2 linked regions of the Telluria mixta genome follow. The protein of the gene in region 1 interacts with the protein of each later gene in a pairwise test. Links are inferred from orthologs where the notes say so. Each region holds a gene or a part of one and is shown on either strand. Other genes may lie near its edges.

The links.
Region 2: the proteins of P0M04_RS17380 (region 1) and P0M04_RS18630 interact in binary tests that used the Escherichia coli proteins (3 or more experiments, as listed by UniProt). The link is inferred for Telluria mixta from one-to-one orthologs.

The regions. Positions count from the first base shown.
Region 1 is NZ_CP119520.1:3,913,754-3,917,446, forward strand. The notes cover bases 146-3,521. They hold P0M04_RS17380 (2-oxoglutarate dehydrogenase E1 component), read left to right. Parts: upstream 146-465; coding sequence 466-3,321; downstream 3,322-3,521. Other genes in these bases: P0M04_RS17375 (PepSY-associated TM helix domain-containing protein), read right to left, coding at 146-166; odhB (2-oxoglutarate dehydrogenase complex dihydrolipoyllysine-residue succinyltransferase), read left to right, coding at 3,392-3,521. In the rest of the region: more of P0M04_RS17375, read right to left, coding at 1-145; more of odhB, read left to right, coding at 3,522-3,693. UniProt on the Escherichia coli protein: E1 component of the 2-oxoglutarate dehydrogenase (OGDH) complex which catalyzes the decarboxylation of 2-oxoglutarate, the first step in the conversion of 2-oxoglutarate to succinyl-CoA and CO(2).
Region 2 is NZ_CP119520.1:4,178,249-4,181,559, reverse strand. The notes cover bases 306-3,299. They hold P0M04_RS18630 (ATP-binding cassette domain-containing protein), read left to right. Parts: upstream 306-815; coding sequence 816-2,783; downstream 2,784-3,299. Other genes in these bases: P0M04_RS18625 (chemotaxis protein CheW), read right to left, coding at 2,780-3,244; prmB (50S ribosomal protein L3 N(5)-glutamine methyltransferase), read left to right, coding at 306-692. In the rest of the region: more of prmB, read left to right, coding at 1-305. UniProt on the Escherichia coli protein: Genetic data indicate it may be involved in ribosome assembly or function.

The sequences.
Region 1 (3,693 bases):
GGGAGGCGTGGTTCAGGGTGAAACCGGTGATCGCGAACAGCAGCATGGCCATCAGGCACAGGGCGGAACTGATCCAGTGCCATTGATGCAACTGGCGCAGGAATGTGGCGCGGCGCACGCCTGGGAGCGCAGTGGAAGGGGAGGAGGTCGAGCCGGTCGGGTGCATACGCAAATGATAACGATTATCATTTAGCAGGTCAACCGCTGGTTCATGATTTAGTTGACAAGGTGAAAAAAAGTAATATCGGAATGAATAAAATGTCGATGCGGGGTCGGCGGCCGGCGAATCCTTGCGTTACAATACCGTGCGCCAATGGGCAGGTCGGCCGCATTGATTTGCCTTTAGAGTCCTTCCCCCACAACTTGATATGAAGTAAGTGCGATCCGCTAACCGGTCAGGCCGTGTCGCGGAAGGTTAGATTAACCCGCCCTAAAATCGCGAAACGCGAAGAAAGGTGAGCAAGAATGATGCAACAATATAACGCCAACTCGTACCTGTTCGGCGGTAATGCGCCGTACGTGGAAGAGTTGTACGAAGCGTACCTGAACAATCCGGGTTCCGTGCCGGACAACTGGCGCGCCTATTTCGACGCGATGCAGCACATGCCTGCCGTCGACGGTACCGCCAAGCCGGACGTGGATCACTCGTCCGTGATCGCTTCGTTCGCCGAGCGCGCCAAGCAGGGCCCGATCCGCACCGTGACCGCATCGCCGGACGCTGAACTCGGCCGCAAGCGCGTCGCCGTGACCCAGCTGATCGCCGCTTACCGCTACCTCGGCTCGCGCTGGGCCAACCTGGACCCGCTGCAGCGCCAGGAACGTCCGCCGATCCCGGAACTCGATCCGGCCTTCTACGGCTTCACCGAAGCCGACCTGGACACCAAGTTCAACATCAGCAACACCTACTTCGGCCAGGAAGAAGCCTCGCTGCGCGACCTGCTGAACATGTTGCGCGACACCTACTGCCGTTCCATCGGCGCAGAATTCATGTACGTCAGCGATCCGACCGAGAAGCGCTGGCTGCAGGAGAAGCTCGAGTCGATCCGCTCGACCCCGACCTTCACCGCTGAAAAGAAAAAGCACATCCTCGAGCGCCTGACCGCGGCCGAAGGCCTGGAGCGCTACCTCCACACCAAGTACGTCGGCGCCAAGCGCTTCTCGCTGGAAGGCGGCGAATCGTTCATCGCCTCGATGGACGAAGTGATCCGCCGCGCCGGCGAGCACGGCGTGCAGGAAATCGTCATCGGCATGGCCCACCGCGGCCGCCTGAACGTCCTGGTCAACACGCTGGGCAAGGCCCCGTCCGACCTGTTCGAGGAATTCGAAGGCAAGCACGCCGACGACCTGCCGGCCGGCGACGTCAAATACCACCAGGGCTTCTCGAGCGACATCTCGACCCCGGGCGGCCCGGTCCACCTGTCGCTGGCGTTCAACCCGTCGCACCTGGAAATCGTCAACCCGGTCGTGGAAGGTTCGGTCAAGGCGCGCATGGAGCGCCGCGGCGACCGCCAGGGCAAGGAAGTCCTGCCGATCCTCGTGCACGGCGACGCCGCGTTCGCAGGCCAGGGCGTCGTGATGGAAACGCTGAACCTGGCGCAGACCCGCGGCTACGGCACGGGCGGCACGGTTCACATCGTCATCAACAACCAGATCGGCTTCACCACGTCCGACCCGCGCGACGCGCGCTCGACGCTGTACTGCACCGACGTCGTCAAGATGATCGAGGCACCGGTGCTGCACGTGAACGCGGACGATCCGGAAGCCGTCGTGCTGGCCTCGCAGCTGGCGATGGACTACCGCACCGAGTTCCATAAAGACATCGTCGTCGACGTGATCTGCTACCGCAAGCTGGGCCACAACGAGCAGGACACCCCGGCCCTGACCCAGCCGCTGATGTACAAGAAGATCGCCAAGCACCCGGGCACCCGCAAGCTGTACGCGGACAAGCTGGCCGCGCAGGGCACCATTGCCGCCGACGGTGGCGACCAGCTCGTGGCCGCGTACCGCGCCGCGATGGACGCCGGCAAGCACACCGTGGATCCGGTCCTGACCGACTTCAAGAACAAGTACGCCGTCGACTGGGCACCGTTCCTGAACAAGAAGTGGACCGACGCCGCCGACACCGCCGTACCGCTGACCGAGCTGAAACGCCTGGCCCAGCGCATCACGACCGTGCCGGAAAACTTCAAGCTGCACTCGCTCGTCGAGAAAGTGCTGGCCGACCGCGCCAAGATGGGCCAGGGCGAGCTGAACCTCGACTGGGGCATGGGCGAACACCTGGCCTACGCGTCGCTGCTGGCCTCGGGCTACGCCGTCCGCCTGTCGGGCCAGGACGCCGGCCGCGGCACGTTCGTGCACCGTCACGCCGTGCTGCACGACCAGAACCGCGAGCGTTGGGACCAGGGCATCTACCTGCCGCTGGCCAACGTGTCGGACAACCAGGCCAACTTCACCGTCATCGACTCCGTGCTGTCGGAAGAAGCGGTGCTGGGCTTCGAATACGGTTATTCGACCGCCGAGCCGAACACGCTGACGATCTGGGAAGGCCAGTTCGGCGACTTCGTGAACGGTGCGCAGGTCGTGATCGACCAGTTCATCGCCTCGGGCGAAGTGAAGTGGGGCCGCGCGTCGGGTCTCGTCATGATGCTGCCGCACGGCTACGAAGGCCAGGGTCCGGAGCACTCGTCGGCCCGTATCGAGCGTTTCCTGCAGCTGTCCGCCGACCACAACATGCAAGTCGTGCAGCCGACCACGGCCGCGCAGATCTTCCACCTGCTGCGCCGCCAGATGGTGCGCCAGTTCCGCAAGCCGCTCGTCATCTTCACGCCGAAGTCGCTGCTGCGTAACAAGGACGCCGGCTCGCCGCTGACCGACCTGGCCAAGGGCGGCTTCCAGACCGTCATCGGCGAACTGGACGACAAGATCGACGCCAACAAGGTCAAGCGCGTGATCGTCTGCTCGGGCAAGGTGTACTACGACCTGGTCAACTCGCGCAAGACCCGCGGCACGACGGACACCGCCATCGTCCGTATCGAGCAGCTGTACCCGTTCCCGCACAAGGCGTTCCAGGCCGAACTGAAGAAGTTCCCGAACGCGACGGAAGTCGTGTGGGCGCAGGACGAGCCGCAGAACCAGGGTCCGTGGTTCCAGATCCAGCACAACGTGTTCGAAAGCATGGAAGCAGGCCAGCGCCTGGCGTACGCCGGCCGTCCGGCTTCCGCGTCGCCGGCTGTCGGCTACACCGACAAGCACGTTGCGCAGCAGAAGGAACTGCTGGACACGGCGTTCTCGAAACTCAAGGGTTTCGTCCTGACCAAATAAGCAGCGCTCATTGACCCCGCGCCCACGGCGCGGGGTTTTTTGCACAGAATACAAAAACGGAGTTTTTTAAATGGCACAAATCGAAGTCAAGGTCCCCCAATTGTCGGAATCGGTCGCGGAAGCGACCCTGCTGTCGTGGCACAAGAAAGTCGGCGAAGCCGTCGCGCGCGACGAGAACCTGATCGACATCGAGACCGACAAGGTGGTCCTGGAACTGCCGGCCCCGGCCGCCGGCGTGATCGTGCAAATCATCAAGAACGACGGCGGTACCGTCGTGTCGGGTGAAGTCATCGCCATCATCGATACCGAAGCCTCGGCCGGCGTGAGCCCGCTGCAGGTGACCGCTGCTCCGGCCGCCGGCGTTGAAGCCGC
Region 2 (3,311 bases), 260 kb from region 1 along the record:
TCCTGCAGGTGATGGCCGTCATCGAGCGCCGCGTCAACGAACGCGTGCCGGCCGCCTACATCACCAATGAGGCTTGGCTGGGCAGCTACAACTTCTACGTCGACGAACGCGTGCTCGTCCCGCGCTCGTTCATCGCCGAGCTGATCCCGAACCTGTTCAGCCCGTGGGTGGCCGATCCGGAAGGCGTCGAGAACGTGCTCGAACTGTGCACCGGTTCCGGCTGCCTGGCGATCATGCTGGCGGACGCGTTCCCGAATGCGGTCGTCGACGCCGTCGACATCTCGAAGGACGCACTGGCCGTGGCCGAGCGCAACATCCGCGACTACAAGCTGGAAGGCCGCGTGAACCCGATCGAGTCCGACCTGTACCAGCACGTGCCGTTCAAGAAGTACGACCTGATCGTGACCAATCCGCCGTACGTGAACAGCGATTCGATGGGCAAGCTGCCGCCGGAGTACCTGCGCGAGCCGCAGATCGCCCTCGCCGGCGGCGAAGACGGCATGGACCTCGTGCGCAAGATCGTCGACGGCGCAGCCGAGCGCCTGAGCCCGGAAGGCGTGCTGATCGTCGAGATCGGCAACGAGCGCGAGTACGCGGAAGCGGCGTTCGGACACCTGGGCCTCACGTGGCTGACCACGAGCCAGGGCGACGATGCGGTGTTTCTGCTGACGGCGGAACAACTCGCCAAATAAGAAAGCACCGTCGTTCCCGGACTAGCCGTCCGCCTTGGCGGGAACCCATACTGAGTCGGCATTTTGATGCTCAGCATGGGTTCCCGCTTCCGCGGGAACGACGTTTTTACGGTAGCTATTGAAATGATCCGATTCTCCAACGTCAGCCTGATGCGCGGCACGAAACCGCTGCTGGAAGACGCCGACCTTACCCTCAATCCCGGCGACAAGATCGGCCTGATCGGCGCGAACGGCGCCGGCAAATCCAGCCTGTTCGCGATGCTGCGCAACGAGCTGCATCCGGACCAGGGGGCGATCGACTTCCCCGCGCGCTGGCGCATGGCCTACGTGGCGCAGGAGACCCCGGCGCTGGACCGTCCCGCCATCGAGTACGCCATCGACGGCGACGCCCACCTGCGCACCCTGCAGGCCGAGCTGGACCGCCTGGAAGCCCTGCCCCACACGACGGAGAACGGCATCGCCATCGGCCACGTCCACTCGGGGCTGGCCGATGCGGACGCGTACACGGTGCAGTCCCGTGCCGAGCAACTGCTGCTGGGCCTGGGATTCTCGCTGGACCAGATGCGCCAGCCCGTCGCCAGCTTCTCGGGCGGCTGGCGCATGCGCCTGAACCTGGCGCAGGCGCTGATGTGCCCGTCCGACCTGCTGCTGCTGGACGAGCCGACCAACCACCTGGACCTCGACGCCATCATCTGGCTCGAGGACTGGCTGAAGCGCTACACGGGCACGCTGATCATCATCTCGCACGACCGCGATTTCCTCGACGAGATCGTGAACGTCATCGTGCACATCGACGAGCGCAAGCTGAAACGCTACTCGGGCAACTACTCGGCGTTCGAGCGCCAGCGCGCCGCGCACCTCGTGCTGGCTGCCGCCGCGTACGAAAAGCAGCAGCGCACGCGCGCCCACCTGCAATCGTTCGTCGACCGCTTCAAGGCCAAGGCGACGAAAGCCCGCCAGGCGCAGAGCCGCATGAAGGCGCTGGCGAAGATGGAAGAACTGGCGCCGCTGCGCGCCGCGGCCGAGTTCTCGTTCGAATTCCGCGACCCGGTCTCGGCGCCGAATCCACTGCTCGTAATGGAAGACGTCGACGCCGGCTATCCGCTGCTCGACGCGCACGGCGACAAGGTCGGCGGCAAGACCATCGTCCACAAGGTGAATTTCTCCCTGCAGACGGGCCAGCGCATCGGCCTCCTCGGCGTGAACGGCGCCGGTAAATCGACGCTGATCAAGACCGTGGCCGGCGACCTCGCGCCGCTGGCCGGCACGGCCACGCTGGGCAAGGGTCTGGTCATCGGCTACTTCGCCCAGCACCAGGTCGAGATGCTGCGCCACGACGAATCGCCGCTGTGGCACCTGCAAAAGATCGCGCCGACCACACGCGAGCAGGAACTGCGCAACTTCCTCGGCGGCTTCAACTTCCCGGGCGATATGGTGACGAGTTCCATCAAGCCGTTCTCCGGCGGCGAGAAGGCACGCCTGGCGCTGGCGCTGATCGTGTGGCAGCGTCCGAACCTGCTGCTGCTGGACGAACCGACCAACCACCTGGACCTGGAAACGCGCGAGGCGCTCACGCTGGCATTGGCGCAGTTCGAAGGCACGCTCGTCGTCGTCTCGCACGACCGCCACCTGCTGCGCGCGACGACCGACCAGTTCATCATCGTGGCCGACGGCCGCCTGCAGCCGTTCGACGGCGACCTGGACGACTACAAGGACTGGCTGTTCCAGACCAAGCTGAAGGCCGATGCCGGCACGAGCGCACCGCTGCCGTCCTCGGCCCCGGCGGCGCCCATCTCCACCGTCGACCGCAAGGAACAGAAGCGCCTGGAAGCGGAAGAGCGCCAGCGCCTGGCCGCGCTGAAGAAGCCGATCGAAAACCGCATCAAGCGGCTGGAAGAGCAGATGGCCAAGCTGAACGCGAAGAAGGCCGACGTCGACGCCCGGCTGCTGGAGCCGGGCATCTACGAAGCGGACAAGAAGGAAGAGCTGAAGAATCTCGTGGCCGACCAGGCGTTCCTGACGCGGGACCTGGGCAATCTCGAGAACGAGTGGCTGGAGCTGCAGGAGCAGCTGGAAAGTTTGGTAGCCTAGGCGACCTGCCGTGCGCCGTCCTTCTTCGGCCGGCGCACCGACATCAGCCGGTCGATATCGACGAGAATCAACCGCCGCGCCCCCAGCTGTCCGAGCCCGATCAGGTAATCGACCTGCGCCTGGTCCGCGCCGGGCACGGGCGACACCTGCTCGGGCGCCAGCGACACGACGCCCGTCACGCCATCCACGACCATCCCCATCGTGCAGGTCGACAGCCTCAGGATGATCACGTCCGTCATCGGGTCGGGCGCGCCGGGCGACGTGCCGCAGGCGGCGCGCATGTCGACGAGCGGCATGATCACGCCGCGCGAGACGGCCACGCCGCCGATGATCTCGCCGGCCGATGTAAACCGCTCGAGTGCTTTGAGCACCCGAAGTTCCTGCACCTTCGCGACGTCGAGCCCGTACTCGAGGCCGCCGAGCGTAAAACTCAGGAATTGGGTGGTGGTCGTCGTAGTCATGTGCATGGCGGATCCTTTCCTCAAGATCGCCATGCTAAGGCGATGACGACCGGAAATTGTTGAGTAC